3 regions of the Paenibacillus sp. FSL k6-2145 genome follow, and region 2 is predicted to be linked to each of the others. Evidence: riboswitches for the same ligand, from Rfam matches in the RefSeq annotation. Region 2 holds a riboswitch; each other region holds the start of a gene.
The links. Region 2 has a riboswitch for cyclic di-AMP ahead of NZ043_RS09465 (3D domain-containing protein). Riboswitches for the same ligand answer to the same signal wherever they lie in the genome.
Positions count from the first base shown of each region.

Region 1: it holds a riboswitch for cyclic di-AMP, as region 2 does, so the genes downstream of both, NZ043_RS16340 (hypothetical protein) here and NZ043_RS09465 (3D domain-containing protein) in region 2, are expected to answer to the same signal.
Region 3: it holds a riboswitch for cyclic di-AMP, as region 2 does, so the genes downstream of both, NZ043_RS19680 (C40 family peptidase) here and NZ043_RS09465 (3D domain-containing protein) in region 2, are expected to answer to the same signal.

Region 1 covers NZ_CP150267.1:3,715,036-3,725,826, reverse strand. Annotated here, with positions in the region: gene NZ043_RS16380 (VOC family protein) at 1-355, opposite strand, end outside; gene NZ043_RS16375 (DUF6612 family protein) at 500-1,363, opposite strand; gene NZ043_RS16370 (thiol-disulfide oxidoreductase DCC family protein) at 1,431-1,853, opposite strand; gene NZ043_RS16365 (hypothetical protein) at 2,042-2,320, opposite strand; gene NZ043_RS16360 (zinc ribbon domain-containing protein) at 2,420-2,665, opposite strand; gene NZ043_RS16355 (organic hydroperoxide resistance protein) at 2,879-3,298, opposite strand; gene NZ043_RS16350 (Nramp family divalent metal transporter) at 3,698-4,993, shown strand; gene NZ043_RS16345 (HAD family hydrolase) at 5,131-5,814, opposite strand; gene NZ043_RS16340 (hypothetical protein) at 6,007-6,405, opposite strand; cyclic di-AMP (ydaO/yuaA leader) riboswitch at 6,521-6,696, opposite strand; gene NZ043_RS16335 (glutathione peroxidase) at 7,067-7,546, shown strand; tRNA gene NZ043_RS16330 (tRNA-Leu) at 7,694-7,776, opposite strand; gene NZ043_RS16325 (urease accessory UreF family protein) at 8,203-8,904, shown strand; gene NZ043_RS16320 (hypothetical protein) at 9,171-9,374, shown strand; gene NZ043_RS16315 (hypothetical protein) at 9,402-9,869, shown strand; gene urtE (urea ABC transporter ATP-binding subunit UrtE) at 9,900-10,595, opposite strand; gene urtD (urea ABC transporter ATP-binding protein UrtD) at 10,573-10,791, opposite strand, start outside.
Region 2 covers NZ_CP150267.1:2,149,771-2,160,561, forward strand. Annotated here, with positions in the region: gene NZ043_RS09420 (YaaR family protein) at 1-422, shown strand, start outside; gene holB (DNA polymerase III subunit delta') at 432-1,403, shown strand; gene NZ043_RS09430 (stage 0 sporulation family protein) at 1,521-2,321, shown strand; gene yabA (DNA replication initiation control protein YabA) at 2,350-2,718, shown strand; gene NZ043_RS09440 (tRNA1(Val) (adenine(37)-N6)-methyltransferase) at 2,814-3,593, shown strand; gene rsmI (16S rRNA (cytidine(1402)-2'-O)-methyltransferase) at 3,594-4,481, shown strand; gene NZ043_RS09450 (AbrB/MazE/SpoVT family DNA-binding domain-containing protein) at 4,761-5,015, opposite strand; gene NZ043_RS09455 (HD domain-containing protein) at 5,333-6,610, shown strand; gene NZ043_RS09460 (TatD family hydrolase) at 6,943-7,713, shown strand; cyclic di-AMP (ydaO/yuaA leader) riboswitch at 7,955-8,208, shown strand; gene NZ043_RS09465 (3D domain-containing protein) at 8,482-9,666, shown strand; gene rnmV (ribonuclease M5) at 9,822-10,367, shown strand; gene rsmA (16S rRNA (adenine(1518)-N(6)/adenine(1519)-N(6))-dimethyltransferase RsmA) at 10,372-10,791, shown strand, end outside.
Region 3 covers NZ_CP150267.1:4,402,124-4,412,914, forward strand. Annotated here, with positions in the region: gene NZ043_RS19650 (glycosyltransferase family 4 protein) at 1-469, shown strand, start outside; gene NZ043_RS19655 (hypothetical protein) at 605-1,660, opposite strand; gene NZ043_RS19660 (xanthine phosphoribosyltransferase) at 1,865-2,446, shown strand; gene NZ043_RS19665 (hypothetical protein) at 2,544-2,873, shown strand; gene NZ043_RS19670 (hypothetical protein) at 2,993-3,211, shown strand; gene NZ043_RS19675 (carboxymuconolactone decarboxylase family protein) at 3,353-3,682, shown strand; gene NZ043_RS19680 (C40 family peptidase) at 3,755-4,219, opposite strand; cyclic di-AMP (ydaO/yuaA leader) riboswitch at 4,225-4,356, opposite strand; gene pelA (pectate lyase) at 4,776-5,738, shown strand; tRNA gene NZ043_RS19690 (tRNA-Leu) at 5,877-5,962, shown strand; gene NZ043_RS19695 (carbohydrate-binding protein) at 6,109-7,794, opposite strand; gene NZ043_RS19700 (divergent polysaccharide deacetylase family protein) at 8,217-9,053, shown strand; gene NZ043_RS19705 (N-acetylmuramoyl-L-alanine amidase) at 9,028-9,771, opposite strand; gene NZ043_RS19710 (YqzE family protein) at 9,966-10,184, shown strand; gene NZ043_RS19715 (hypothetical protein) at 10,318-10,791, opposite strand, start outside.

The sequences.
Region 1 (10,791 bases), 1.6 Mb from region 2:
TAATGTTACGGTCAGGATCAAGTACAAAAATCTGTGCGAATCCCGCTACACTATCCGGTCTCGCTTCATACTCAATTCCCTGCTGCTCCAGCCAAGCTATAGTCCCTGAATAACTGGTGACCCAGATCGCAAAGTGACCGTCTGTTGTATCAATCCCAGCCTCACGTAACGTGTGCCCTTCCGGGTGCTGTAACAGATGAAGCTGCTGGCTACCGATGGCATACCATGTACCTGTGGAGCGGAAAGGCGGGCGTTCAATCTCCTGCATTCCCAGTAACCCCGAATAGAATTTCTTCGCGATTTCCAGATCACGTACAGCCAGACTAACATGGTGGATGTGTGCATATTCGATCATCTTTTATATCCCCTCTCTACTTCAATATGACTATACTATAACACCTTCATCCCTGACCATAATCTCCGCTAAACAGAAAAACACCCCTGATTCTAATCTGGTAAACCTCTCGGCTCACACAAATCTAGTTCAGAGGTGCCTGTTTTATTTTGCGCTATCCAATGCTTCTTGTGGAATCTTGATCTCTTCCACTTGATCCTGGTTGGAGAACGTACTGGTCATCTTCATGTCCATCGTCATTTTCTGTCCATTCTGTTCCATCTCCATGACCATGGTTACGTCCGTACTTGCAGGCAAATAGGTTTCTTTGTTGATCATATATTTCATTTTCATGCTGGTGATATTCATCTGATCAAGCATGGCTTGCATCTGGGCATCCGATCCGTTCTGCTCCATTACGGCTTTGGCCAGTTCCTTTACATTATCACCGGATACGTCAGCGTTAATCACATATTTGTCGCCTTCTTCGGTCACTTTAGTATCTTCTTCAATCTTTTTGAATTGCTCCAATTCACCTTCGGGATTCATGCTTGCTTTCATCTGCTCAATCAGTTCCTTGGTTTGAGCTTCAGGAATCGCAACCCATTGATCCCCAACTTGAGAGTAGATTTTATCCGAAGTGATATACTGCTTCACGTTCTGAGCTTCCTGTCCCGACATTTCCATTTTCATCTCTTGATAGATCATCATTGGATCTTTGATAATATCCATCTTGAGCGATGTTTTAACCTGTTGATCCTGGGACTGTTCACCAGCATCCAGTTTCAGATTCTGATCAATGTTTGCTTCAGTTGTGAAGCTTTTCATTTCTTTGGTTGCTGCATTGGTTTTGGTAATCAATTCGTCCAAGGTAGGGATCTTTGTTTCCTGCTCCGCAGGTGTATTACCCTCGTTAGATGTTTCGTTGTTAGTCGCTGGCGGCGTTGCCGTATTATCTGTATCGTTACCGCATGCTGCCAAGCTCACTGCTAATAATGCCCCGATAAATAATGTAGTCCACTTCTTCAAGTTGTTGTCCTCCCAAAATAGATATGATCTGTAGTCATTACCCAATTATTTCCGTTATTAATCACACTCACAAAAATCGATCTTTGATCTCTGGGGTAGGCAACATGCACGCTTCATCCTTGCCAAACCAGCGATAACGGTTGCGAGCAACCAAGTTATAGACTGCATTACGAATAAATTTCGGTACAATAATGAACACATATAACAACGGATAAGGAAACTTCAGACCTTTCGCCAATCGCAGCGCGGCGGTTGAACGTGTATAGTATTTTCCATTTTCAATCAGAACAAAGGTGTCCATACTGTCTGTCGACAGATTGCCCTTCTCCAGCAGTTCCTTGGCTACATCTGATTGGAGCGAAGCAAAATGATATTTCCCTTCCGGGTCACGCTTGATAATCCATTTGGTTAAGCCCTGGCAGAAGTGACAGACACCATCCACCAGTACGATCGGATGTCCCTGATGCACATCTGTTTGATTTGCTGTCATATTGGCTGCCTCCTATTGTTGCGGTTAGAGTAACTTACCCAATCTGGGCCTTCTTGTTGACTAATTCTAAATTTATTTCTAGAGGTAGTTCAAAAAGACTGAAAACCGCTCTTTTTGAACACGCATTTATTGGAAATATAAAGAAAAAGAGCGCAGGCATTGTGCCCGCGCTCGTATCTGTCCGACAATTACTCCGTAACTGCCTTTTCCATCCATTGGTCATCGATCATCTGTTGATGCAGGTCACTTGCCCACTGGTCCATACATTTGCAAATGAAATCTTTGCGACATACTGGACAAGGCGTTTTCTGCAAACGACTGATATTGGTCATCTTCCATTCCGGGGAACGGGAGTAGAATACACGGCATTTTGTACCGTCTACCAAATTCATTTTAAATTCGTACAATCCGTCTTCCTTGTTACCATAAGCTAATTCTAAATCTGCAATACGCGGTCTATAAGACATGGATATCACCTGTTTAATTCAAATTTGGTTCATGCAATGACACTACTCAGTACTAAGTTATATTAAAGAAAATTCAGTTCAATGTCAACTCGCGCATGTCTACCCGCCAAACAGAATATCCAGAATAGTCCCTACCTGCCCCTGTTTTTTCCCTTTCAAGACATCCGGATCAAATACTTCAACATACCCGCAGGAAGCACAAGCCACGAACAGGTAGTGATTATGCTGTATATCAAACATCTTGCTCAGGCCTGCTCCTGACATGGAGACTTCCTTAATGTTACAATCCGTGCCCCTGCATTTCGTACACACAAATCGCCGCTCGATCATCTCTTCAATACTCATCTTCGTTCCCCCTTTATGGAATGTGTAGCATGAAGTGGGAGTGCAATTATGTAAAATAGTACGCGATCTGGCATCTAATCTCCTGCATCATGTCCATATATTATAATCAACACAAAACCCTGCCGATTGCCAGCAGGGCTTTGTAGTCGAACATCAGGTATATGGGACGATACCCTGCTCTATATGTTCCCTTTACTTGCCGGGAGTCAAATCTTAGACTACGTTTAAAACAACATCAATGTTGCCGCGTGTTGCTTTCGAATATGGACAGAAATCATGCGCCTTGCGGGCCAATTCCTCTGCTTGACTATGATCTACACCAGGCATGCTAACGTCCAGACGAACAGACAGCTGGAAACCGTCATCCGCAGGGTCTTTACCAATGGATACGTTACTTGTAACGACCACATCCTCCAATTTCACACCTGCTTTGCGTGCTACATTGGCAAGGGCACTTTCATAACATGCTCCATATCCAGCGGCAAAAAGCTGCTCAGGGTTAGTACCTTCACCACCGGATCCACCAAGCTCTTTTGGCATTTTCAGATCATGCTTGAGTACGCCATCCGAAGAAGTCACGGAACCTGTACGTCCACCTTTAACTGTCGCTACTGCTGTATATAAAGCTTCCATTAAGAATCTCTCCCTTATCCATATAGTTTTTACTGCCTTCCTTTCAATTTAAACTTCTGGCTCATTTTGAAACGCAATTTTGTATCTTTATCAGCTTTTACAACTTTATTATTTTCATGCATTTCAATGCGATGGCTGTATTTTCCCTATGTTTGGGTAATATACGAAGGGGCATCTGAAAGCTGCAACCGAAATTTTGTGCTGATACATAAAAGTTGCACTAGACAAAAACAATTGAAGGAGTACAATGTAACAATAAACATAAAAATTTAGATATATCATGAGCGGGTTATCCCGCATCAATATCTCAAAATCAATAATTCAAAGTCAGGTGATTATCGTATGAGTAAAAAAAATCCGTTCAACGCTCCTTCAAGAGAATCATTGTCTACTGCGGGCATGGCCCCTTCACTTGGAGAAGCACATAGTTCAATGAAAGTTCCGCAGAATGCTGCATGGTGGAAGAAATTCCTCGCCTTTGTAGGCCCAGGATACCTTGTTGCCGTAGGTTACATGGACCCCGGGAACTGGGCAACAGATATCGCAGGCGGCTCGCAGTTCGGGTATACTTTGTTATCCGTTATCCTGTTATCGAACCTGATGGCCGTTGTCCTTCAGTCGCTGGCTGGCAAGCTTGGCATCGTCACTGGACGGGATCTGGCTCAAGCCTGTCGTGAACGATTCAGCATGCCTGTTGTCATGATGTTATGGATTCTGTGTGAGCTTGCCATTGCAGCTACCGATCTGGCTGAGGTCATAGGTTCTGCCATCGCATTAAAGCTGTTATTTAACATCCCCATGTTATACGGCGTTATCATCACCGCAGTTGATGTACTCCTGATTCTTGTGCTGCAAAACAAAGGCTTCCGCGCTTTGGAAACTCTCGTCATTGTGCTCATGGCAACCATTGCCCTCTGCTTCGGTATTGACCTGTTTCTGGCGAAACCGGATATGGGCGGTGTGCTCCACGGTTTTGTGCCAAATGTCGAGATTCTGCAAAACCCGGCCATGCTCTATATTGCCATTGGTATTATCGGAGCAACCGTGATGCCGCATAATCTGTATCTGCATTCTTCCATTGTGCAGACCCGTCAGATCGAACAGACACCACAGGGCAAAAAAGAAGCCATTCGGTACTCGACCATGGATTCTACAATCGCGCTGACACTGGCCCTGTTCATCAATGCAGCCATCCTGATTGTATCTGCTGCTGTATTCCACAGTGCTGGTATGACACAGGTTGCCGAGATCGCAGATGCGTACCATCTGCTGACACCTCTATTGGGTACTACGGTTGCAAGTATTCTGTTCGGTGTGGCGCTGTTAGCATCAGGTCAGAACTCCACCCTTACAGGTACACTCGCTGGGCAGATCGTTATGGAAGGTTTCCTGAACATTCGAATTCCGGCTTGGCTGCGCAGACTGGTCACACGTCTGATCGCCATCATCCCGGCGGTAATTGTCACAGCCATTGCAGGAGAACATGGCACAGAAGAACTGCTCATTTTGAGCCAGGTCGTGCTGTCTCTTCAATTACCCTTTGCTGTAATTCCCCTGGTGATGTTCACGAGTGATAAAAAAAGCATGGGTGCATTCGCCAACAAATTGTGGCTCAAAATCATCTCATGGGTCATTGCCGCGATTATCGTTGTGCTGAATGTATATCTGATCATTCAGACGATTCGGTTATTCTAATCTCGTTCTTATCGACTAAATACTAAAAAGGCTGATCAACTGCGGTATTCTATACCCAAGTTGATCAGCCTTTATTGTTGCAATACAGCAACATGTTTCCTTTTATAATAAAACGCTAAACTCTAATAAACAATTATCTAATCCTGATTGGGCACCAGTAATGGCAGGAGTTCATCCAATGAATTAACAGTCCAATCCGCACGTTCGTCATCCGATCGGTCTGGCTGGAATCTTCCGTAACCCTGCATAATCCGAATTGTACGCATGCCCAGCTTCCGAGCAGGTATAATGTCGTTATCGATCCGATCGCCGATCATGACGGCTTCCTCCGGTTCACAACCGGCCTGCTTCAAGGCCACAGCGTATAACTCAGGGTCTGGCTTGGACACTCCTTCTTCAGCCGAACACGCCAGAACATCAACATACTTCCGCAAGCCGTAGCTCTCCAGTCTTTCTTCCGTTCCAGGACTCTGATTGGCAATAATGCCAATACGATAATACCGTGACAACTGCTGAAGAACGGAATCCGCTGAAGGAAAAGGACGTTCAAGATCTTTTTGAAACTTCAACTTGTCCTGAATCTGTTTCTGGTGTCCCTCGTCTTCAACGAATGTGCGAATCGCCACTCTCATAGGCCATTGCTCATATTTTCGGTAACAGTTCGCGAACAGTTCGCGTACCGCCTCAATCTTTACCGGATATCCCAAAGCACAGGCTTCACGGACGAACTGTCCGATAATATCATCAACCGGCTCCCATTCATCCACCAGCGTATCTCCAACATCAAAAAACAACCATTTCAATCCACCTACATCCGGCACGCCAATTCCTCCTTGTAAGCCACAGGTGATTCCTGATCCAAATCTAAAAGTTCGTGTCAAAAAGTCTTGAACTACCTTTAAAACCATAAAAAAGAAGACTCACCATCATGCATGAGTCTCCTCAAATTTCCGTTTATCGATACATTCAATTATAACAGGCACCTTACACCTGAGCAATCACAAGCTATGGCATTACCCATTGAGGAGAAAGCCAACTTCCCCATTGAGCGAATATACAATCCGGTCTGCGCCCATGCCCCGATAGATGCCCTTAGGATGACTCTGCTCTGTAATGACGCACAGGGATTTCGATGTCCATGAACGGCAGATCTGTAAATAACGACAGGTCAGATTCAGGCTGTTCTCGAAAATAAACACGTTGCCTACGCTGCCCTGCGGCAAAAACCATTTTTGAGCTGCAGCCGTATTCATGCGAATGACATGTTCTACTCCGATTCTACGGAGTCTGCGCTCTTCCCCTGCACTGTTGGTTAGAACGGCAAACGGCATTTTTTTGTACATCAGCAATTTAATAAATTTGCGTCCTGCTTCATTTGGAGCAGTCACTAAGATCATCTCAGTATCCATCATTCGTTCCTCCCTTGGCGTGAAAAGACAACAAAAAAGAAGCGTGGGGGACCAAGGCCTCCCGAACGCTTCTTAAAGAACCCATGGCGAAAACGCCATGAACCAGCGTACGGCTTGTTGCCTCTCCCTTTAACGCTTACGAGGTTAGCTGACGGATTCGGGCGCGAGAGTCGCCCTATTTCCGGCTGTCACCGGAAAATTCACCCCATGAATGCCTACTGTCCTGGACAGCGCATTCTGTTGGTTCCCCCGTTTCCCACTCATCAATGAATGGAAACTCAGCGATTAAAACATCGTTCGTATATCTTAAAATAAGATCGAGCGATATTATCGTTTGTTTCGTTTTTCAGGTACAATTTAGTTTAAATTGAAATTACGTTATGAATCATACACCCGCGCCATGTCGGTGTAAAGTCCGCACAGATCACCGAATCGACAGATTTTCGGCAATACTCACATATAATAGCGCTTACAACAAGGTCATACTCTATCCATCTCTTTAAATCTATCTAATTCTCACTCTGACGAAAATCACTACGCATTTCATTCACGCATTCTGCACAACTTGCCTCTTTTGATTCATTTAACACCATATTAGTTTTGCATTATTTAATTGTAACCAATATAATAAGAGGTATCAGATGATATCATGGAGGCGATTTAGATGACAGTCTACGATTACAAAGTGAATACCCTTCGCGGTCAAGAAGTTGAAATGTCCGACTACCGTGACAAAGTGTTACTGATTGTGAATACGGCAAGCTCATGCGGCCTTACACCTCAATTCAAAGGTCTGCAAGAATTGCAAGACAAGTTCAAGGATGCGCCATTTGAAGTCCTTGGTTTTCCAAGCAACCAGTTTGCCCAGGAAAAAGGATCTTCCGACGATATCGCCGAGTTCTGTCAGATGAATTATGGCGTGAGCTTCCCTATGTTTGAGAAAATTGATGTGAACGGCTCAAGCGCTCACCCTCTCTTCCAGCACCTTAGCACAGAAGCTCCTGGCCTGCTCGGCTCCAAAGCAATCAAATGGAATTTCACCAAATTCCTTGTGGATCAGAACGGACAGGTAATTAAACGTTATGCTCCCAAAACAACACCGGACAAGATTGAAGAAGATATCAAGAACTTGCTGCAAAAATAATACATTGGCCACCCGTAGCCGGAAGGTAGAGCAGCATTGCCCCGGTAATGGATGGCCTTTTTTATCAACTTTGATGTCAAACTGTTCAAAAAGACAAAAAAAGAAGCCTTCCATTAATGGAAAGCTTCTTTTTAATCGTTCATATGATGCGGTCGAGAGGACTCGAACCTCCACGGGCATACGCCCACTACCCCCTCAAGATAGCGTGTCTGCCATTCCACCACGACCGCATGTCGTAAATAATCGGCAACAGAATTGATTATACCGGGTTCAGAACCAAAAGTAAAGTATTTTTTAATACTTCTTTTTCAGCTAGGCATTTTCATCAAAAATCGCATAATCTCGTCATCTTTACCCATGAACTGCATACATTAGATTTGATCCCCTCCTTTCCGGATTGAGCTGATCTTATTGATTCATTTATATCTAGTCCTCCCTGCACTTCGCAGATATTTAACCTTATATGTTATATAAAATAACACAAATATTTGAATCACAGATTTAATCCATTAAATTCAACTGATACTATTGACAAAAGGCGGACATTTATGGGATGATAACTATCATATAATTCGGATTTTTAAACATAATGCAAACAAAAAGGAATATAAATGTCACTTTAAGTGACATTTAACGAACACAGGAGGCGAATGATTGTGAACCGTGGGAATAAGCTGCTCGATTATGTCAAACTGCTTGATTCCTCTATTCAGGTTGGAGGGTTCACCCATTCCTTCGGCATGGATATCCATATCAGGGAGGGTACCATTCGTAATGCTGAAGATCTCGAATCATTCATGCGTTGTCAGTTGCATCCGAGCATCGTTCGTCTAGAAGGTATGGCCATCAAAGGCATCTATACCGCAGCAGATCACAAGGATACATGGCGGATAGCTCTAATCGACAAGCTCGTCCATGTTCAGCGAACCCCTGGAGATCTCAGAGAACAAGCTGCCGCCATGGGTAAACGATTGATCAGACTTGCACGCGCTCTGCACCCCTGGATTGAATTCAGCCAGCTCGAACAGATCTTTGCCAAATACGATTCGGTTGGCTGCCTCTCCACTGTTCACGCCTGGATTAACCACCACCTCGACATCCCGGTCGAGGAGGCGGTCCTTGGTTACCTGCATTCAGCCATGAATGCCTGCATAACCGAAGCCTCCAAAGTCATTCCCCTGAACAACGATACAACCAAGGATCTGATGGTCCGCCTGGCCACAGATCTGGAGAATGAATGGAAGACCGTCAGCGCCTCGGCTGCGGATGGACTGGCACAGCCAACCTCGATGTCCATGAAATCATTTTTCCCCAGTTTCCATATGCTTGGAGCTGGACTTCATGCCTACAGGGCCTAATCCTCTTCCTCCTCATACCTGCTCCCCTTTATTCAGACAAACTAAAAAACACGCGGCAACCTCCTTGCCGACGTGTTTTTTGTCATTTTATTTGTTTTATTTACGTATTTACGCCATTTATCATCACAAAATACACTTTTTTCCGTCTTTTTTAATTGTTAGATGACGAATTTACGTATATAATGAAACATACAGCTCGCATTTCTATATATTTTACATGAAGAAAGGGCGGCTGAATACTACATTCTAACCAGGGGTGAACCCTTTTGAACAAGAAAAAACCAGTTACTCCGTTCGGATGGGCCATCAAACGACGGCTAACCGAACTTCAAGTGGACCAGAAGACCTTTTGTGAACAGCATGGCATCCCACCCTATCGTTTATCCAATCTTATTCACGGCACACGCAAAGCAACCCGATTCAGGCACCTGGTCGCTGATATTTTGGATATTCCAGATGAACTGAGATAAGATTTCTGCCAAAGGAGGGTCCCATCCATGAGACATGTTACATCCGATCTGGAGAGGCTGTCGTTCCAGTCCATACGTCACCAGCTCATCATCGTTGATCACAATTGGATTATCCAAAGTTGTAACCGTGCCTGGCAACAGGGACTCGGTCAATGCTCACCATCCCCGGATACACACAGTAATCATAGACATTACCTGCATCTGACGGAAGCCTGGGCAAAACGAGGCAAGAACGCTAACATGGCACTTGTCGCACAGAATTTGAAAGAACGCGGAATACCCTTTAATCGAAATCATACATATGACATCTGCGTGTATACTGTATACAACGAAAAGAGGTGGTTTCGTGTAGAACTCACCCCTCTATCTTATGCAAATTCAATTCAGGATACCGATCTCGCTTTGATTGCACACATGGATATTACCGAACAGAGAAAGACAGAACACCAATTGAAGAAGGCATTGTCTGAAGTGCGCACATTGGAGCGTTCCTGAAACCTTCCTCCACTCGCCGACTAACTACAACTATACGGAGAGATGATGTTCAAACTGCGACATATCCAGTTCTTGCGGTGTCCCATGCAGGGTTATGGTTCCTTTGTCCATGATATAGATGTAATCTGCGGCACTTCGTACAAAATCGATACTCTGCTCTACCAGCAGAACCGAGAGGTTCCCCTTTGCCTTGAGCTGCAAAATAACCTGCCGAATGTCCTCCACGATAGAAGGCTGGATGCCTTCTGTCGGCTCATCAAGGAGCAACAACCCCGGACGCGAAGCCAATGCCCGGGCGAATGCCAACTGTTGCTGCTGTCCACCACTCAGATCCCCGCCCTGCCGTCCATACATCGTCGCAAGTACTGGAAACATCGCCAGCACATCTTCCGGGAACGTTTTTACTCCCGGCGCACTTGTCTCCAGACCAAGCAATAAGTTTTCTTTCACCGTAAGCTGCGGGAAAATTTCCCGCCCCTGCGGTACATAACCAATCCCCGCCCTTGCACGCTTGGCTGTATCCAACGTGGATAACTCCTGATTTTGCCACTGAATATTGCCCTTGCGTGTTTTGAGCAGCCCCATCAATGTTTTCATCAACGTCGTTTTACCTACACCGTTACGGCCCATCAGACACACCACCTGCCCAGGCTGTACGTCCAGGCTTACACCCCGAAGCACATTGCTTTCCCCGTAGCCGGATTCAATTCGTTGCAGCGACAGCATGGTCATCCCTCCTTTTGCCCAGATACACTTCTGCCACTTTCGGATCCGCCTGCACTTCCGCCATCGTACCTTCCTTCAACAATTTGCCTTCATGCATCACGGTCACCTTGGCTGCAAACTCTCGCACAAACTCCATATCATGCTCCACCACCACAACCGAGCGTTCACGCGCAATTTCTTGCAGAAGTCGTCCGGT
Region 2 (10,791 bases):
GACCGATTCAGAGCGGGATCAGTTCTACTGATTCAGGTTCCAAACCGGTCCAATCCAAAAATTTCTCTGATATGATGAATCACCAGGGGGAACGGGCCTCACAAGCTGAACTGAATCGCCGGTTTAGTGAAATCCAGCTTCAGGGCGATCGCCTGGCACGTTCCATGACGATTCGTGAACTGAAGGCGTATAAGCAACTTGTTAAAAGGTTCCTGGAAGAGACCGTTCGTCGCGGTGTATCCATGAAAGAGACAAGGGGTTGGGATCGTCGTGGCAGAGGCAAGCGTTATAAGCTGATTGATGAAATCGACTCCGCTCTGTTATCCATGGCTGATGAACTGCTGGATACAGAAGAAGGAAAAATCTCTCTATTACAACAAGTAGGCGAAATTCGGGGGATGCTTATTAATTTAAGCTTCTGAGGAGGAAGTATGTCCTTTCAACAGATTATGGGTCAACAAGCGGCCAAGCAAATGTTACAAAGCAGTTTGAGACGTCATGCAATAAGCCATGCGTATTTGTTTAGCGGTCCAGCTGGTAGTGGGCAACGGAAGACGGCAATTACCTTTGCCAAGGCAATATTCTGTACAGAGCTTGAAGATGACGCTTGTGGGCAGTGTCTTGAATGCCGTAAGGTGGATCATGGTAACCATCCGGATCTAACCATGCTTGCACCAGATGGAAACAACATTAAAATAGATCAAATCCGGGATCTGCAGCGTATCTTTTCATATCGATCAGAGGCAGGTCATCCCAAAGTATATATTATAGAACAAGCCGAGAAAATGACGGTTCAGGCAGCAAATAGTTTGCTCAAATTTCTGGAGGAACCGCAGGTACCAGCAGTCGGCATCCTGATTACAGATAATGGACAGGCCATGTTGCCAACGATCCGCTCACGCTCCCAATTGGTGCCGTTCAGCGCACTGAATCCGGAAGAGATGCTGCAATCTCTGATCGAGGAAGGGCACCCTGCCAATCTGGCTCGCTCTGCCGTCCATTTAGCGTCAGGATTGGAAGCATGTAGAGAAATTCTCCAGCAGAATTGGTTTGCAGAAATTAGAAACGTAATGTTACAATTAGGGAAGGAGTCCCTGGGTAGAGGAAGTACATCATTGATCTCTGCACAGCAGAAGCTTTTTAAAACCGGACTCTCTGAACATCTGGACATGTTGCTTAGTTTGTTCCATCTATGGTTTAGGGACATGCTTTATGTTCAGTACGATAGGCATGAACATATCGTTTTTATAGATCAGTTAGACATGTTATCTCAGTTGGCACATACCCGCAGCACAGAGCAGTGGGTCTCCTATATGGATATGGCCGCAGCATGCAGAAAAAAATTGCGTTTCAACGTCAATGGCCAGCTTTGTCTGGAGCAATTTTTGATCGGTTTGGCATAAGACTGGGAGAGGGCAGAGTTAGCTCCAATCATATGCAAACGGTTATAACTTCGGCCGGTTCCCTAAGAAGACGGGGCTTCAGACGAAGTGGGGTTGGCTTACAAGGGGGTTAATTTTTTGTACAGTGTAGTGGGTGTCCGTTTCAAAAAAGCGGGCAAAATTTATTACTTCGATCCCCTGGACCTTCCCATTGAGAAAGAAAACTGCGTTATCGTGGAGACAGCGCGGGGGGTAGAGTACGGTAAGGTTGTTGTTGGTAAGAAGGAAGTGGGCGAGTCCGATGTGGTGTTGCCGCTGAAGAAAGTCATCCGCGTTGCGGGCGAGACAGATGCCCGTGTGGTTGATGAGAACAAGCGTGCAGCGAAGGAAGCATTCGGTACTTGTTTAAATAAAATTAAAGACCATGGCCTCAAAATGAAGCTGGTCGATGTGGAATTTACGTTTGATCGCAATAAAATTATATTTTATTTTACAGCTGAAGGAAGAGTTGATTTCCGGGAGCTGGTCAAGGATCTGGCAAGCATATTCCGGACACGAATCGAGCTGAGACAGATTGGTGTACGTGATGAAGCGAAGATGCTTGGCGGAATCGGACCTTGCGGCCGTGTGTTGTGTTGTTCTTCCTGGCTGGGAGACTTTGAGCCGGTATCAATCAAGATGGCTAAAGATCAGAGCCTGTCACTGAATCCGACGAAAATTTCAGGGTTGTGCGGAAGACTCATGTGCTGTCTGAAATTTGAGCATGATAACTATGAAAGTGTGAGAGAAGAACTGCCAGCTGTAGGCAAATTGGTCGTCACCTCATTGGGTGAAGGAAAAGTTGTCGGAATTAATGCCGGTAGCCGCACAGTCCATGTTCAACTGTTCGACATCAGTAAAGTCAAAGAACTTCCGCTGGATGACGTCGTTATCAAGTAAACCATAAAGGTTGCTTCGGGGTGGAAACTTGGAAAAGAAAAATCTGTTTACGCACATTCATGAAATGGAAACCCAACTGGGTCAGTTGCACGGTGATTTAGGAGAGTTAAAAATGATTGTGAAGGAGCTGCTTGAGGATAATCAGCGGCTTACCATCGAGAATGAGCAGTTACGCAAACTGCTCAAACGTGAGGCTCCGGCAGATCTGCCGATCTCCTCAGCACTCGCTCCCGTAGCAAGACCAGCAGGTCCGGCTACAGGTGAAGATGTTGTGGGTGAAGGGTATGATAATCTGGCCCGGTTGTATCACGAAGGCTTCCATATCTGCAACGTCTATTATGGACATCTGCGGACGGAAGGCGATTGTCTGTTCTGCCTGTCTTTTTTGAATAAATGAAGTGACCGTAGGGATCCCCTACGGTTTTTTTTCAAGGTTATAAACCTAAACTAAACGAACATGAGATATAGAGTACCGGAGGATGAGCGTAACATATGAAAGCAAATGAAGTTGTGTTACATGAGTCAGAGCGGATTGATGATCTGCTCTCTCATGATCTGAGAATCATTCAAAGTGATGAAGTGTTTAGTTTTTCGATGGATGCCGTATTATTAGCCCGGTTTGCTTCCGTACCTAAACGGGGTCGTGTACTTGATTTGTGTACGGGTAACGGGGTGGTTCCCATTCTGCTTACAACGCGTACGCAGGCTAGTCTGGAAGGGATCGAGATTCAGCCACGTTTGGCTGATATGGCACGTCGCAGTGTGCAATTAAATGCATTGAATGAGTCGATTATGGTTCGTGAAGGTGATTTGCGAGAACTGGTAAAAGAAACAGGACATGCTGTATACGATGCAATAACGGTTAATCCTCCATACATGCCCCTGAACGGCAGTGATCTCAAGATGAACACACATCAGGCAATGGCACGTCATGAGATCGGATGTACCCTGGAAGAAGTGATCCAGGCTTGCAGTCGACTTGTACGTAATGGCGGCAAAGTATCGATGGTTCATCGTCCGCAGCGACTTGCAGAGATTATCTCGCTCATGCGCGAGTATAAGCTGGAGCCAAAGCGGATTCGGATGGTACATCCCCGTGCTCATCTGGAAGCCAACATGGTATTAATTGAAGGAATGAAAGATGGTAAACCAGAAGTAAGGATGCTTCCTCCACTCATTGTCTACAATGAAGAGGGGAAATACTGCGAAGAGATTATGGATATTTACTATGGTCAGCAACATGCTGAACGTACTACGAAAGGAGGGCTTTAGATGACTTTGCATATTCAGAAAAGCTATGCGGAGCAACCTGAAGGGTCAGGCAAGCTATATCTGGTTGGAACACCCATTGGTAATCTGGAGGATATGACCTTCCGGGCCATCAAGACCTTGCAGAGTTGTGACATCATTGCAGCAGAAGATACACGCCAGACCCGAAAGCTGCTTACCCATTTTGAAATTACACCTTCAATGCTGTTTAGTTATCATGAGCATAATAAGGGGGCGAGTGGACCTGAACTGATACGCTATATAATAGAAGGAAAAAATTTGGCACTTGTCAGCGATGCCGGTTTGCCAGCCATTTCGGACCCTGGTTCTGACCTTGTACAGCTTGCACTGGAGGCAGGAATAACGGTCATTCCCATCCCTGGACCAAACGCTGCGTTGTCTGCTCTGATCGTGTCCGGATTACCGACGGAGCGTTTTACATTCGGCGGTTTTTTGCCGCGGGAGAAAAAGGACATGCGAAAAGTGCTGGAGGCTTTTGACGAATCCAACGGGACTTTGTTATTTTATGAATCGCCTCACCGTATTCGGAAAACATTAGTCCACCTCGAAGAAATTCTGGGTGATCGCTCGATTGTCCTGGCTCGTGAACTAACCAAGCGTCATGAGGAATTCGCAAGGGGCACTGTGAAGGAATGTATAGATTGGCTTGAAGAACATCCGCCTCTTGGCGAGTACTGTTTGCTGGTAGAAGGCATTAAGGAAGAGGAGCGTAAGGCTGAACGCGAAGCATGGTGGCAGCTCATGTCACTAGCGGATCATGTCAGCCATTATGAGGGTGAAGGATATAACCGTAAAGATGCAATGAAAAAAACGGCTACCGATCGCGGCCTGACAAAGCGTGATGTATATAATGCATTAATCGAGCAGTGATCTAACCAAATATCTTCTGTTGTGGGGAACATAACTTGAAAAGAAGCTTATATCCAACCTTAGTGGAATATTAAAAAGAGCAGAGTGGCTCAGAAAAATTCCAAACAAAATTTATCGTTCTCTTCCGGTTCGCGTGTGACAGAATCTTTTTGGGTAATGGAACCCATAACAAGGCAAAAAAATACCTTCCGCGGTGGGGTTCACACCGGGAAGGTCATTAAGGAATATTAAAAAGGTTAGAAATAACAATTTAGATAAGTCCAGTATACCTGGTTTTTCTTATTTTGTCACAGGTGCAGGGATTTCGGAAATACATTCGTTACAAACAATTTTACCTTTGAAGTAAGTAACGTTCTCTGCATTACCACAGAAGATACAAGCAGGCTCATATTTTTTCAACATGATGCGCTCGCCGTCAACATAGATTTCCAGAGCATCTTTTTCACCAATACCGAGTGTACGGCGCAATTCAATTGGAATAACTACCCGTCCCAGTTCGTCCACTTTTCTTACAATACCTGTTGATTTCATCATTATAATCAGTGCTCCTCTCAGCTAACTATCATTGTCATTATTCGACATTATTTTATGTTTTATGATACTCATCATACCAACGATTCCCAAATCAGTCAACCTTAAAATTAGCTTAAAATTAAGGCTGTTTTTCACAAGGTTACTGGTGGTAAGGGATTGGAAGCTGTTTTTCGCATTTAAACCTCAATGTCAGCTTTGTCGATTTGGAAAACGACAAAACTACTTCATTCGACAAAGTTCGTCATAACGTGTCGAATCTTAGGTGAATCGTAGAGTTCAAAGCGTTAATATAAAAGAAATTAAAGGAGTGAGTCGACATGGAACAACGTTTAACGGAAGAGAAAGTATTCAAAGATCCGGTACATAATTATATCCACGTGCAAGATCCGGTTATATGGCAGTTAATTAACACCCCGGAATTTCAGCGTTTACGCCGGATTCGTCAGCTGGGTACTTCTTACCTTACATTTCACGGAGCAGAGCATAGTCGGTTCTCACATTCACTAGGTGTTTATGAGATCACACGCAAGATCATCTCTCAATTTGAAAGAAGTCATTATTCGGATTGGCCGAAGGAAGAAAAGATTGTAGCTCTTTGTGCAGCTCTACTTCATGATCTCGGGCATGGGCCATTCTCTCATTCCATTGAGGAAGCTTTTGACATGAATCACGAAGATTGGACTTGTCGCATTATTACAGGTGATACCGAAGTAGGGGCGATCTTAAGACGGTATGCTCCTGATTTTCCTGACAAAGTAGCGTCTGTCATTCAAAAAACGTATGAAAAGCCGATTGTGGTGAACTTGGTGACCAGTCCGCTTGATGCAGACCGAATGGATTATTTGCTCAGGGATGCCTATTTTACAGGTGTAAATTACGGCACGATTGACCTTGATCGTATCCTTCGGATGCTGCGTCCTTATCATGGGCGGATTGTAGTCAAGGAGTCAGGCATGCATGCTGTGGAGGATTACCTAATGTCTCGGTATCAGATGTATTGGCAGATTTACTTCCATCCGGTGACTCGTAGTTCTGAAATTATATTGCGGCAAATATTCAAGCGAGCGAAAACACTCATACAGCATGGTTTTCAATTCCGCTTCATGATTGATCCACTCCCTCAACTATTTGAAGGAGAATTATCCGTAGATGAATATTTGCAGTTGGATGAAGCATTAATTCAGACGGCATTTACGCAGTGGCGCAAGGAGGACGATACTGTTCTGAGTGAGTTATGCGAACGTTTTATGGATCGCAAGTTATATAAGTATGTAGAGCTTGAACAGGTCGACTTGACAATGATGGAAGAGATTCGGGAAGCTTTTGTACAGGCTGGTCTCGATCCCGAATATGATCTTGAAATTGATTTTCCTTCGGATAATCCGTATGATGTGTTTCGTCCGGATGAATCCACAGATAAGCAGATTCTTCTTCTGGATCGACAGGACAATTTACGTGAGTTGTCAGAAGTATCTGACATTGTCCGTTCCATCAGTGGGCTTCACCGAGGGAAACATCATTTGTATTACCCGCAAAACAAGGTGGATGCGATTATTCACGAATTACCGTCACATATACGCCCCTATTTCTTGTAATCGTGTGGGTATAATCCGATGAAGAATTTCGATATCAAAACACTTTCTAAAAGAGCTATTTTTCATGATACAGTAATCTGCTTTAATGGGGAGTATATGTAGATCGACATAATTTTGTAAATGCAAGCAGGTAGAATGGGTACAATCAGCAATATATAGATCAGAATATCCGTATATCTTCTATATATTGTAGTTGTGAAGAAACAAACGTAATGATGTAATACACAGATACCCAAAATGTTTTATGTATGAGTCATTGAATTATTGAATTTTACAAATTGAATTTTGAAAAAGAAGATAGTCGTTATTTCGACATGAAGGGAGATACAAACATGATGCTGTTCGACACACATACACATCTGGATGCACCACAATTCGACGAGGACCGCGAGGACATGATTCAGCGTGCTGTGGATGCAGGAGTTGGTCGCATGATCAACATTGGCTTTAACCGGGAGACGATTCCAACTACGATGAAACTCGCTGAAACATATGACTTTATCTATGCAGCTGTAGGGTGGCATCCAGTAGATGCGATCACTATGCAGGAGGGTGATTTGGAGTGGATTGCATCTTTATGCAAGCATGAAAAAGTGGTTGCGATCGGTGAGATTGGATTGGATTATCATTGGGATACTTCACCGAAGGAAATACAGCATCGCGTATTACGACAACAAATTGCTTTGGCTCGTGAAGTGAACATGCCAATTGTCATTCATAATCGGGATGCACATGAGGATATCATAAGAATTTTGCGTGAAGAGAAAGCGAGTGAAGTTGGTGGTGTGATGCACTCGTTCTCGGGCAGCTGGGAAACAGCGAAAAGTTGTCTCGATATGGGCTTCCATCTCTCCTTCGGAGGACCGATCACATTCAAAAATGCAAAGCAGCCCAAAGAGGTACTGGAGAAGGTTCCTATGGACCGGTTTTTCATTGAAACAGATGCTCCATATTTGACACCTCACCCTTATCGTGGGAAACGAAATGAGACAGCGCATGTACGTCTGGTTGCAGAGGCAGCTGCGGAAATTAAAGGCATTTCGGTGGAGGAAATTGCTGCAATAACAACCAAAAATGCCATGGAACGATTTGGAATTCGTTAAAAAAACGAGCAAATGAGGTGAAAAAGGCAGGTAAGCGGAGTTAATTTGCCCTTTGATTCAAATAAATCAAGAATATTACAATATTTTAACCAAATATTCAGAAAAACGTACTTGATCAACGCTTTACAACATGCATCAAAACAGGATATCATCTTTTCAGTGAATTGTTGTGCGGAAAATTGGACAGATGTTCGGGGGATGAACAAAGGGACACTTTCCGATGAAACAACATTACTTTCATGAATCAGTCTCGCTGAGTCTCCGTTAACGGAGAGCGGGGGAACCAATAGGGCTTAAACATCGGTGTATTTGGCCGATGCGCAACGTTCGCTGACCCAAAAGCAGCGAAGGGAACTGCGAAGCCGTATTTGATTTCTTCTTTGGGTCTCGGGGTGAATTCAAGGGCGTCCGCCATGAGCGGGTGACCCAAGATAGGGCGGCTCTCTTTCGCCCGAACCCGACAGCTAACCTCGCAAGCGGAAAAAGAGAGGCAACCTCGTGCATGAATTTCCGATATTCAAAATCATTCGGAAGCCACGAAAGAGTTCCTCTTACACTCTTTCTTTGGCTTTTTTGTTTTTGAATAAAAGAAATATTGTCATCATACGGTAGGTATTCAGGAGGATGACATCATGTTGCGAAGATTGATTCATGGTGCAGAACCGGATTATGTTGGTCCGATCTGTGTTCTGTAGAAAATTTGGTATAGTCACGTCAAAGACATCATGCATTACTTTAGACGGCGAGGCTATGAAGGAGGACGGAGAAGTGGGCACATTCCAACCAGAAGAGACCCATGAGTCACGATCATCCAGTAAGTCTTTCGCGTTGCGGTGGAAGCATGAGAACATGCGTCAAATGGCATTGATCGCGATTTTCTCAATTGCGCTTACAATCATGATCTTGTTAGTCGTTTACGGTCAGGCCGGGAAACAAATTTCACTGGTTATTGATGGCAAGGCTCAGGTGGTAGAGACTCGTACAGGAATGCTTCAGGAAATGCTGGAGGAGCAGTCGATCACAGTCAGCCCTCACGATAAGGTATCCATGTCCATGAATGGGGCGATTACAGATGGAGACCGAATCGTTATTGAGCGGGCCGTTCCAGTTAACATTACGGCAGACGGAGACACCAAGACTCTGTATACAACCGATTCATCGGTAGAAGATGCAATTCAAAAATCAGGTATTCAAGTTGAGAGTAATGATAAAGTGTATCCGGCGCTTGGCACTGCGATCAAAGCGGAGATGAAGATCCGTGTAGTGCGCGTAACAAAGCGTACAGTGGATGTAGAGCAACCGATCGCTTACAAAGTCATTAAAACGGCTGACCCTAGCTTGTACAAAGGGGATAACCGTGTCGTTGTGAACGGCAAAGAAGGCACAATTGTGCAGCATATCGAAAAGGTATTTCAGGATGGAGAATTGGTCTCCAAAAAAATGGTCGGCAAATCTGTCGCGAATAATCGTGTAGATAAAGTGATCGCTGTCGGCACCAAAGCAAAACCGGTCGTGAAAGAACCTGAGATTCAGACCGTATCGGCTCAAACTTCAACAACCAAAAAGGCTACAACAACGAACTCGAAGAAAACATCTGCCTCGGGCAGCAAAGTGATTACCGTATCCGGGACTTCTTTTAAATACTCTAAAGTACTTAAAAATGTATCCATGACTGCCTACTCTTCCGAAGAGCCGGGCATTGGTACTAAAACAGCTTCCGGTACTCGTGTAACGGAAGGGCGCACCATTGCGGTTGATCCCAAAGTCATTCCAATTGGCTGGTGGGTATATATCGAAGGTCTGGGATTCCGTCGTGCGGAAGATACAGGCGGTGCCATCAAAGGCAATAAAATTGATGTATATTATGACAGTGTGAAGCATGCCCTGAATTTTGGACGTAAAAAAGGCAAGACGGTCTACGTGATCGGTCCGGTGAAGCCGGAAGCGAACTAAAATCGTTTTACTTTGAAATGGGAATGCTATAAAATAGTTGCATGAATGATTCATGCGGAATATGCGGCGGAGGAGTCTGAATTCAGTCTCCCCCGCCGTTTGGCAGAGAAGAGGATATTCCTCTTCTTTTTGCGTTAGAAAGGAAGAAATGGAACATGATAAAAGAAGTCATTGTGGTGGAAGGCCGTGACGATACGGTAGCTATCCGTCGGGCCGTTGAAGCCGATACAATAGAAACAGGTGGATCAGCCATCAACCAACGCATTCTGAAGCGGATTGCGCTTGCTCAGGAGAGACGGGGAGTCATTGTACTGACAGATCCGGATCATGCTGGCGAACGCATTCGTAAAATTATTGCGAATAAGGTCCCTGGCTGTAAACATGCCTTCATTCCGGAGGCCGATGCAACACGCAAAGGTGACATTGGGGTGGAGAATGCCTCACCGGAGGCGATCCGTCATGCTCTGGCGCGTGTACATACTTCATACGAAGGTGCTCCGAGCCTGATCGATTGGGAGGACCTGATCGCGGCAGGACTTATTGTGCATCCGCAGGCTGCTGCACGTCGCATGGAGATGGGCAATCTGCTGGGCATCGGTTATTGTAACGGGAAGCAGTTCCACAAACGTCTCAGTGTATTTCAGATTACACGGGAAGAGTTCTCTACAGCATTAGCGCAAATTGAACGTGAAGGATTGTGAGCATATGAAGGATATGGAAGAGACGATAGAAATTGCAACGCCCAAGCGAACGAAAGAGATTATTCAAAGACACGGATTCTCATTTAAGAAAAGTCTGGGTCAGAACTTTCTGATCGATCAAAATATACTGAACAAAATTGTTAATGCAGCCGATTTGGACGAGTCCAAGGGCGCGTTAGAGATCGGGCCGGGTATTGGAGCCCTTACGGAGCGACTGGCTCGGGTAGCCGGTCCTGTCACAGCCGTAGAGATTGATCAGCGCTTGATCCCAATCCTAGGAGAAGTGATGCAGCCTTATTCGAATGTACGTGTTCATCATGGGGATGTGCTGAAGCTTGATCTGGCTGAGCTGTTTAATACGGATTTTGCATCCGTGGACAAAGTCAGTGTTGTGGCTAACCTGCCTTATTATGTAACGACTCCA
Region 3 (10,791 bases), 2.3 Mb from region 2:
ACTGAAGGGCCGAGGTCATGATTATGTGTTACATATTATTGGAGATGGACCGATTCGTCCTGATCTGGAAGAATTGGCACAACGATTGGGGATCTATAATGAGACCATCTTCTATGGTTACACACTGCACCCTGAGGAATTCATGCCATTCTTTGATATTTTTGTACTTCCTTCACGGGCAGAAGCATTTGGTTCCGTCTTCGCTGAAGCGGCGCTGAGTTGTCTTGCCCTTGTGGGTACGGATGTAGGTGGTATACCGGAACAGATCGAGAACGGTAGCAATGGGTTGCTTGTACCGGCAGAAGATCCTTCTGCATTGGCTGAAGCGCTTGAAAAGGTGATGCTGGACCCGGCTTATCGTTATGAACTTGCCCGTTCAGCGTGTGAAAAAGCCAAGACACATTACTCGCTCGGCAGATCGGTCAATGAGTTGAAAAAGATGTATCTGCAGTTTCCTAGCAAAGCCTAAAACGTAGGGCAAAAAGTGCGAGCCGCTGTGATAAACAGCGGCTTTTTGTCATGTTTAAGGAAAGAGTAACCGCGGTGACTTGTGGTTATGAGGCAAACGGATGCTCATATTCATGAAGCACATGGACCGTGAGATTTATATATTGTTGCGTCTACGAAAGGCGCCCCAGCGGTTCAGTACCAATTTGGCAGCCCAGATTAATGCCATACTTCCAAAGATGGGGTAAAGGATGGATAGCAGGGAACTGAATCCAAACTGACTGAGTGAGTAACACAACAGCATAATGGTTAATGTAATGAAACGGGGGTGAACGCGTATATGTTGTCTCAGTTGCAAGGTCATTCCATAGATATCGGCTACAAAGGTACTGAATATTTCCATGAAAATAAGGGATACATATACAGATTGCACTGCCCATCCAAGTTGAAAGGCAATACTACCCATCGGGATTTCGAATTGGATGATGCCGGGCATCTGAGCTGACATGGCAAAATGAGCTGCCATCAGCATGAAACCAACGCCAATTCCACCCAAAACTCCACCCCACTTCAGCACATTCCGACTACGAATCTGGTTACCTACTGGCACAAGAACAGCTTGAGCCAACACCAGATTGAATGAAGTATACAACAGTGGAGACAGCCACACTTGAATAGGGTTTGAGTCTGTCGTCAGTGTGATGAATCGGGAAGCACCTGGATGATGGATCGTACTGGTGATCATGAGCAGAGATAACAGGAGCATCATGGGCACGACGATGCTATTCATTTGTAGGATGGCCTGAATGCCCCGACCGAGAAGCAGATATGTCCCTACAAGTGTGACGATCAGACCTGTCTGATAATGCAAACCCAGATGTTCGACAAAAACGGAACCTGCTCCGGCAAGCATGACACTGTTCACACCAATGAGAATGAGAAGGGTTACCCAGGTGATCCATTTGCCTGCCTTGTGGCCGAATAAATGTTTGTTCAGATCCTCATAAGAGCGGGACCCGGTATCATGAGCGATCAGCATCATTTTGGTACCTAACCAGACAAAGAGCATGGTGGATAAGCCTATGGTGACGGTGGCCCATTTGCCATACTGGGTAAAAAACTGCAAAATTTCCTGCCCTGTAGCGAAGCCGGCTCCGACAACCGTTCCGATGTATGTAAATGCGATCTGCAGCACCCGAAATGCCTGTTTCATGTGTTTCCCCTCTCAGGCCCCTGTTTAGTTTGGACATGCGGGTACCATGGTACAAGGTATGCTTGACCCACGAAAGTCATGACAATCGATAATGAGCTTTGGCTTGAATTGCGTCCCAAGGAAAGCGCCCAGGCAATTTCGCTTGAACTTATAGATAGATATATGATACTTTTACCTCATAGGATAGGCTTGGGAGGTCAAATCATGGAATTATTGAAACAACGAATTTTACAAGAAGGTGTGGTTATCTCGGATCAAGTATTAAAGCTGGATGGTCTGTTGAACCACCAGATTGATCCTGCATTAACGATGGAGATGGGACGTGAGTTCGCTGCCCGTTTTCGTGAAAGTGGAGTAACTCGGGTAATCACGGTAGAATCCTCAGGGATTCCGGTTGCGTTTGCCGCAGCCTATGAACTTGGGGTGCCACTTGTATTCGCCCGTCGCAAAAAAACACTTCTGGCTGATCCTGATGCTTACTGTGAACGTGTACCGTCCTTTACCAAAGGAATTGTAACTGACATTATGGTATCCCGCGAGTTCATTCATGAGAATGACCGTATTTTGTTCATTGATGATATCATTGCCAATGGCGATGCCGCTCGTGGCGTCATCAAAATTATCGAGCGTTCCGGTGCGGAACTTGTCGGATTCGGCGTTGTGGTCGAGAAAAGTTTTCAGGCAGGGGCACGCACGATTCGTGAACAGGGTATTCCGGTGGAAGCCTTGGTACGCATTCGTTCCCTGAACGATGGTACGGTACAATTTGACGATAACGAAATGTGACATTTTAAAGGAATAGGGCCTATTTTTTGAACTATGCCTTTGCATGACCGCCGATTTCATTTATAATGGGGTTATGTTAGGGAGAGGAGGCAACACCATGGGGAACCAACCGGCAACAGAACAATTTTTCAATGATAAGCTGGCGGAATCGAAAGTTCATTTTGAACGTGCCCTGGATTGTAAACATACGGAATTCGATGACCTTTATCCCTATATGATTGAACATCCTCAATTTTTCTGGTACAAACGCTATGTTGCCTGGTCAGAATTACTGACGATTGTAGGCTTATGCGAAGAGTTGTCCTTCTCTTGGAAAGAACAATTTACACCGCATCAAGTGGAGTACCTTGAAGAACGTGTGATGTCTGCCAAAGTGCTTGATTTTTGGTTCGAGAAGAACGACAGCAAAGAGCACGCGCAGCGGTAACTTTCAGTCGGGACATAATTTCGAATGACATGACAGTCCAATACAGTCACGTGAGACCTAAATGACATTTCATTTAGGTCTCTTTTTGTAAATAAATTTGGAATATAGGAGCCATGAAGATGATAAGTGATACAGAACTGGACGCCCTGCGTCTGTCAGGTGAGAAAGTAAGAGTAGTACGGGACGAGCTGGAATCTAACGATGTAACCGGGATTGTTGTTGCCTGGGATGGCCAGCAGGTACTTATCCGTCGTCAGAATCGACGTGTCGTTAAGCTGGATCGCAGTTACAAATATCAGCTGTTCAGTGAGCCGCGCCAGAGTCCACTTAGTGAGTAACAGCTTATAATTATGGCAGAGCCATGAGCGTTAAATGTTTGGAATTACCATGATTTCTTGGCATAATTGACTCACTCGGGAGAGAAGATAGGTACAGTGAGGAAGATCTGTAACTATAGCCGAGAGGGTGTGCTACAAGCCATGACATTGATGAATGATAAAGTTCATGCCTACAAGGATCAGATTGGAGCATTAAGCGATGTACTGCCAGGTGTGGTGAAGTCATATCATGAGTTTACGGGAGAATGCTTCCAACCAGGCGTGATTGATGCCAAGACAAAACAGCTAATTGCACTTGGCATTGGATTATTCGCCAACAATGAGGTATGTACCTTCTACCATGTAGAAGAAGCACGTGCCAAGGGTGCAACAGATCAGGAGATTATGGAGACCGTAGCCGTGGCCGGAGCTGTTGGAGGAGGACATGCCCTGTCTCAGGGTGCGATGCGAGTGCAGAAGGCGCTGCATTAGTAAGCAATGCAACATACATTTTAAGTACAAAAAAGGCATCCGGTTAATAACCGATGCCTTTTTGTATGTGAATTACATTTTACCTAACATTTTATCATACATAAACTGTCCAGTTACCCGACGTGCTGTTACATAGCGGTCATTGAAGTATGGATTCGATAACTTCGTGATGCTTACACCTTTACTGCTGGAGGCATGAGCGAATTGTCCGCCGCCGATATATACACCTGTATGTGAAATGCCTTTGCCTGTTGTATTAAAGAACACCAGATCACCTGTCCGAACATTGCTTTTGGCTACCGGAGTACCTGCTTTGGCTTGCTGCTGAGAAGTACGTGGCAATTCAATGCTGTATTTGTTGAAAAGATATCTCATAAAACCAGAACAGTCGAAGCCGGCTACAGTCGTGCCACCCCATTTGTAAGGAATACCTGTCATGTTGTTCACTACGGAGTTGATACTGCTTGCCTCTGTGCTTGTTGCCCCGGATGTAAATAATACAGCTGCTCCAAAAATGGAGATAATCAGTTTTTTCAAAATCAATGTTCTCCCTTCGATGCCTACGGAGTTAGCTAAGGGTTCGGTAGAAGGTTCCCTATATTTCCTATGTATAAGAATAATTCACCCAAATTGGTTCCCCCGTTTTCAAACATGAAACTCGGCAATGAATAATTAAGTTTTTGTAACTATTTGAAACTATATTGCATAAATGCGTAATTGTCAAACCCATTTAAAACCCTTCGTAATACCTCAATGTTAGCGGAATTAAGGTTTTTATATGAAAGAAGGGATTAAGTTTGGGTATCATTCATGACAAAAACGTCATTATTGATTCGTTTAAGACGAATTTGGATAAATAAATAGGTTTGTCATGAGTTAAAAGAACTATTCCGTTATGTAGAATTAGAGAGATTATATTCATTAAGTTGCATATATTGACAAAAATCGATTTTTTGCATATTATCTGATTATCCAATCCACATATTGGATTAAAATTGATTTTATTATGCGATAAATACAAATAAAGGAGGTTTGGGGACGCTTATCATAGGTAAAGTAGAAGTGGCAGATTTATAAAAACGAACATAGGAGAGTGTTACATTTGAAAGCGAAGAAAATAATTACTTTTGTCCTGGCATGTACGATGGTGTTCTCAGCAGTTGGAATGGCAGTTCTCCCTGTAGGGACGGTATCTGCTGCGGATGCATCGGGTACTACAGCGAGTATTTCTGATATTTTGAAGAACCAGCTGCCAGATGGAGGTTGGAGAAAAGATTATAAACAGACAAGTGGAGAGTGGGCGAAGTCCACGATAGACAACAAGGCTACATACTCAGAAATTAGAAGATTGGCGAAGGAGTTTAAAAAGACGAATGATCCGCGATACTCCACAGCTGCAATCAAAGGAATTAACTTTTTGATCAACATGCAGTATTCAAACGGAGGATGGCCACAGGTCTACCAAAGCTCCGGATATCACAAGCACATTACCTATAATGATGATGCCATGATTAATGTAATGATCATGCTGGATGAAGTAGCAGCCCGCAAAGGTGATTTTTCATTTATCGACAGCACACTTGCTAACCGCAGTAAAAATTCAGTTGCCAAAGGTGTGGAGGCGATTCTGAATACACAAGTCGTTTCAGGTGGTAAGCTGACAGCATGGGGACAACAACATGATTCCAGTTCCCTTAAACCAGCGAGCGCAAGAATCTACGAAGTGCCATCGCTGACAGCTGGAGAGAGTGTAACGATTGTTAAATTTCTAAAAACCAGACCTGCTAACGCTAAAATTACCGCATCCATTAAAGGAGCTGAGGCTTGGTTTAACAAGGTGAAAATTACGGGTTACAAGTATGAAAGAGCTAATGGAGACAGTAAAATTATCGCAGATTCCAAAGCTGCACCAATTTGGGCACGCTTCTATGAGATCGGAACGGATAAACCAATCTTTATTGGTCGTGACGGGGTAGTTAAATACAAATTAAGTGATATTGATAAAGAAAGAAGAGGCGGTTATGCCTGGTATGGCAACTGGCCTTCCAAGCTGTAATTTGTAGTTAAAGGTAAAGCCCGAATCGACATGGATGTCTGGTTCGGGCTTTATTGTTATTATTTTCAGTGTTGACATGATAGATTCCACATGATATATTATTTCTTGTCGCCAATATTGATGACGGAGATACAATATGCGGTCGTGGCGGAATTGGCAGACGCGCACGGTTCAGGTCCGTGTGGGCTAACCCCCCCGTGGAGGTTCGAGTCCTCTCGACCGCATCTAACAAAAAGACTCCTTAAGCTAATGCTTAAGGAGTCTTTTTTTGCATTTTTTGATATAACACTAACTTTAGACTTGAGTATCCAAGAGGTTACTACTTAGCTGCTCTTACAGCAAATGGTCTTCCATCAGCCATATGGAACTTTTATTGCGCTGCGGTAACATTAATGCTGTCAATATTCGGTCCTTCCGATCCGGTGGTAACCACTTTCAATGTATTGGTCCCCGTGTTCATGGGGACCTGTATTGTTTTTTCAACCCAAGTGGACCAGCTTCCCGTAGCCGGAAAGGGTTCGTTGCTGATGACTTTGGTTCCGTTCACAAAAATGTCGAGGTTCCGTGTTCCACTTTCCAGCGCATAACGAAACTTTACGTTTTTGGTACCTGTTGTAGCGTTATTAATGCCGTTCCATTGAATGGCTGAACCAGTCATCGCATTAAAGTTAACATACCCGGAGCCAGTGTAACCGGGGTAGATTGTTTCAATGGCAGCTTCCGTAAGTGACGTTCCGGTCTCAGCTTCATACGTAGTGCCACTGCCTGTATTCCCGCCGCTATTTCCGCCAGTAATGTTGGCAACAAATGTTGTTACGCTCTGAGGCGGGAGCTGTGCCGTGAAGGCTCCATTGGATACGGTAAGCAGGGTTCCGCTTGCCAGGTTTCGACTGCTGTCCGTAATCCATGAGGACACAGTGGAGGCATTACCATTCTGCAGAACGAATTTTTGGCTTGTGGCTGAAGTTCCACGGTTAATCGCCACGACGACAACTTTGTTATCACCTTTGTAGGCTGAGACAAAGGTGTTCGTATCCGGATTTTTCGTTGCGTCGACTCGCAGGTAGCCTGGACGCACGAATTTGGAGAAATGAGCCATATTATATCCGCGTTTGCTTATGGTACCGTCCTCTTTCATCGGACCATACTGTCTGCGGATGTACCACCACACATAGGCCTGGAAATCACCTTCTACCATGGCATTGTGCATGTGATAGGAAACGTCCAGTGCTTCAGGCCAGCGGTCTGCTGAGTTGTTGTCACTATTCGGAACGTACACCTCAGTCATCCACAGTTCTTTACCGGCTCCTTTTTGCTTAAAGAGAGGGTAGGCAAAATTCGAAATCTGGGTTCCATACGTATGTGCTCCCAGTATGTCCATGTTGGCAAGTGCCTGCGGATCATTCAGGATTGGGTCGGATATATTCTTTAAATACTGGAAGGATTCAGGCGCCATGACTCTGGTACCTTGAATGGACCCGGCATTTTCTTTCATGAATCGAAGGATCTCTTGTGGAGTCCACCAGGTCCAGTCATGAGCATAATCCGGTTCATTTTGCACAGAAATGGCATACAGATCTACGCCGTTATTTTTCATGTAGGTTACAAAGTCGTTCAGATGTTGCGCATATGCGGCATATTTGTCGTATTTCAGACGTTTGGCATTGGTGTCCCCATTGCGGTTGAACGTTTCAACCATGCTGCTTGGAGGATTCCATGGGGATGCAAATACGATAGCCCCTTTTTCAATAGCCCGTTTGGCTGTGGCAACTTCACGATACCAGTTATTAGAATCCGGATCGACGTAGATCCTGAGAATTGAAAAGCCTAACTGATTCTGGTCATTACCAAAAGCAGTTTCACGTTGAGCGGGAGTCAGATCACCAATCCAGGCAGGAAGGTTAATGCCCCCAAAGCCCTTAATCAGTTGTTTTTCCGAGGACAAATTAATGTTGGCATCGCTGGCTGCTGACACATTTGTCGGGGTTAACATCAAAGGCAGGGCTGTTAAACAGGCCAAAAGAACATTAATCGTCTTTTTTAGTTTGAATTTCACTACTTTCATCCTCCTCGATAATGGTAAATGGTTACATAGATAAACCGCGACCAGGAATAACAAACAAGAATAGCGGATTGTCTTGCATTTATTTTATGTAAACCCTTTCAAAACCTCCTTCCATAAATCATAGGAAAGAAATGTAGCATATAAGCTCTTTCATTTGTTGATTCTACTAAATAATTCCTAAACTGAAAACCTGACAAATTACAGTATTTTTTCTAATTAATCTCTATTTTCCAACTGTACAATGACAGTTATTGTCTGAATTGATAGGAAAAAACTGGAATAATGGGGATCTTCGCTTGAGATAGAGGTCTCCAATGGCTGGGGATGTTGTTATTAAGGAAGGCTTTGGCTTACATATTCCTCCCTTCATTATCAAACAATGAGATCACAGAAGTTACGGGGAGGGAATCTTGATGAAGGAACAGAGAAAGAATTATCGATTAATTGCAGGTATTATGGCATTTTTGATTGTGATTTACGCAGGCATATCCGTAGGAGGGCCAACAGCGGCAGCTTCAGAGTCCACATCGAATCACAAACGGTTAGCCATTATCATCGATGATGTTGGTAATGACATGAAGGGTACGGCAGAGATCCTGGCGATGCCAGTTAAACTAACGGTAGCGGTCATGCCTTTTTTACCCACAACGAAGAAAGATGCGATAGCTGCACATGAAAAGGGGATGGATGTGATTGTGCACATGCCCATGGAACCCAAGAAAGGACGACCTGAATGGCTGGGCCCGGGTGCAATCACATCCAATCTAACAGATGAAGAAGTCCGTTCACGTGTGGAGAAAGCGATTGATGATGTGCCCCACGCAATTGGCATGAACAATCATATGGGTTCCAAAATTACTTCGGACAAACGCATCATGTCAATTGTGCTCGATGTATGCAAGGAGCGGGGCCTCTTCTTTGTAGACAGCCGTACGAACTTTCGCTCCGTGGTGGGGGAACTGGCCGTATCCAAAAATATGCCACCTGTAGGCAATGACATTTTTCTGGATGATCAAAACTCCAAGCCACACATTCGCAAGCAACTGGATCTGGCTGCTCAGCGTGCGATCGACAAGAATATCTGTGTTGTCATTGGTCATGTCGGTCATTCGGGGATGAACACATCCGCAGTAATTCGTGAATCCGTCTCTCGTCTGCAAAACCAGGTTCAATTTGTAGGAATCGGTGATCTGGTTCGAGAGGTGTGGCAATGGCATTCTGCTCCTACACTACCGACAGATAATAAATAATGCCATTGGCAATGGACTGGGCGATTCGTTTTTGCTCAGCGGGGTCATTCATTCTGGCTCGGTCTGCTGCATTGCTCAAAAATCCGGTTTCAACGATGACGGCAGGTTGCTTCACGTAATTCAATATATAAAAGGGCTTGCCCCATACGACCCCGTGCTCCGTTCCGTACAACTTGTTCATGGCGTCCTGAATGGATTGGGCCAGCAAATAACTCCTGCCTTCCTTCTGGTGCAGTACCACCGGGCCATGTGCATTCGATCGGGGACTCCAGTTCGCATGAATGCTGACCACGATATCAGTACTTACTTCTTCGCTAAGGCTTTTACGTTGGGCAAGATCTCTGGTATGACGGGAGCGGCTGTTCAGCCAGCGGTTCTCATCACTAAGTGCATAATCACCAAGTCGATTGATGATAACGGCATAACCTTTGCTGCGAAGCAGGAGATAGACCTTTTGGCTAATGGCCAGATTGATATCTTTTTCCAGCACACCTTGGGCTGAGGTACCACCGTCAATACCGCCATGGCCTACATCGAGCAGGATAACGGGTGCTGCAAAGGCATGATGACTTGAGCGATAAGCATCTCCATCGGTCACCGGCAGCATGGATGGACTGTTCTGGGACGGGGCTGCTTTTCCATAAGCGACATGGGGAAGCATGGGAAGGCAATGGAAGCTGATTAGCAAGGCTAACGAAGCGATCAGCAGCTTATACATGGGAATACACACTCCTTCATGAAATAGGTATCGAATGCAGATTAACGACTCGATGGATACCTTTGGCATTAGACTGTGCATTCTGAGGGTTTTCATACTTCTTTCAATAAAAAAATGTTTAACCAGTACACATCCTGCACACAATAGAACTATCGTAAGCTCCGCGAATGTGCAGGAGCGAAGGAGGCAGAATTATGGCCAAAAGTGATGAATTGGTAAAATATATTACGCAGCGTGTTGTTCATTATATTGATACGCCGAAGGAAGAGCGGAAAGGTCGCACCAAAAGGAAAGAGCCGTGGGCGATGAAGTGGTTTGGTATGATCCCTTTCGCTGTATCCCTGTGGGTGGGGAAAAAGGAAAAAGAATTCGATACACAGTCCCATAAACGAAGTTCTTCGGGTAAAGGGTGACAATCGCTTACCTATTTCACTAATGTAAAACCAAAAGACGCAATCCCTTAATAAAATGGGAAGGCGTCTTATTTGTTGTGGATGTTTATAGATGTACAGGTTATCTGATTGTATCTTAAAAATTTGCTGATGATCAAGGATTAACGATGTAAAAATGGCCGTCTTGTTGCAATGTGCTCAAAGGGACAAAGCGTTGAATGGATGATTTTCCACCTAGCGCTACATATAGAATGGACTCTGCTTCCTGATCTGTATGCCATAGCTGATAACCGCTAACGGGTAGAGGACCGCCGTATACGACGTTACGATCACCCGCTGAGAAAACAATCTCTTGATTCTCTCCGTGTTGTATCACATCTTGTGCCCGGTCGGCAGCAACAGGCGTGGCGGTAATCCACAACAGATTGTCAGCCGGATTGAAGACGGGTCGGAGATGAAGTGGATCAACTGATAAAGATGGTATTGTGGACAAATCATTTATGCTGGCAGAGGTCTGTTTGGAATCAGCCTCCAGCAGGTTCAGGAACTCTGACGGTAGTACATCTCCGTTCGTAGCATCAATATAAAGTGCAGGATGGTTAGGTTGTTCCACTTTCCAATAAGCAAG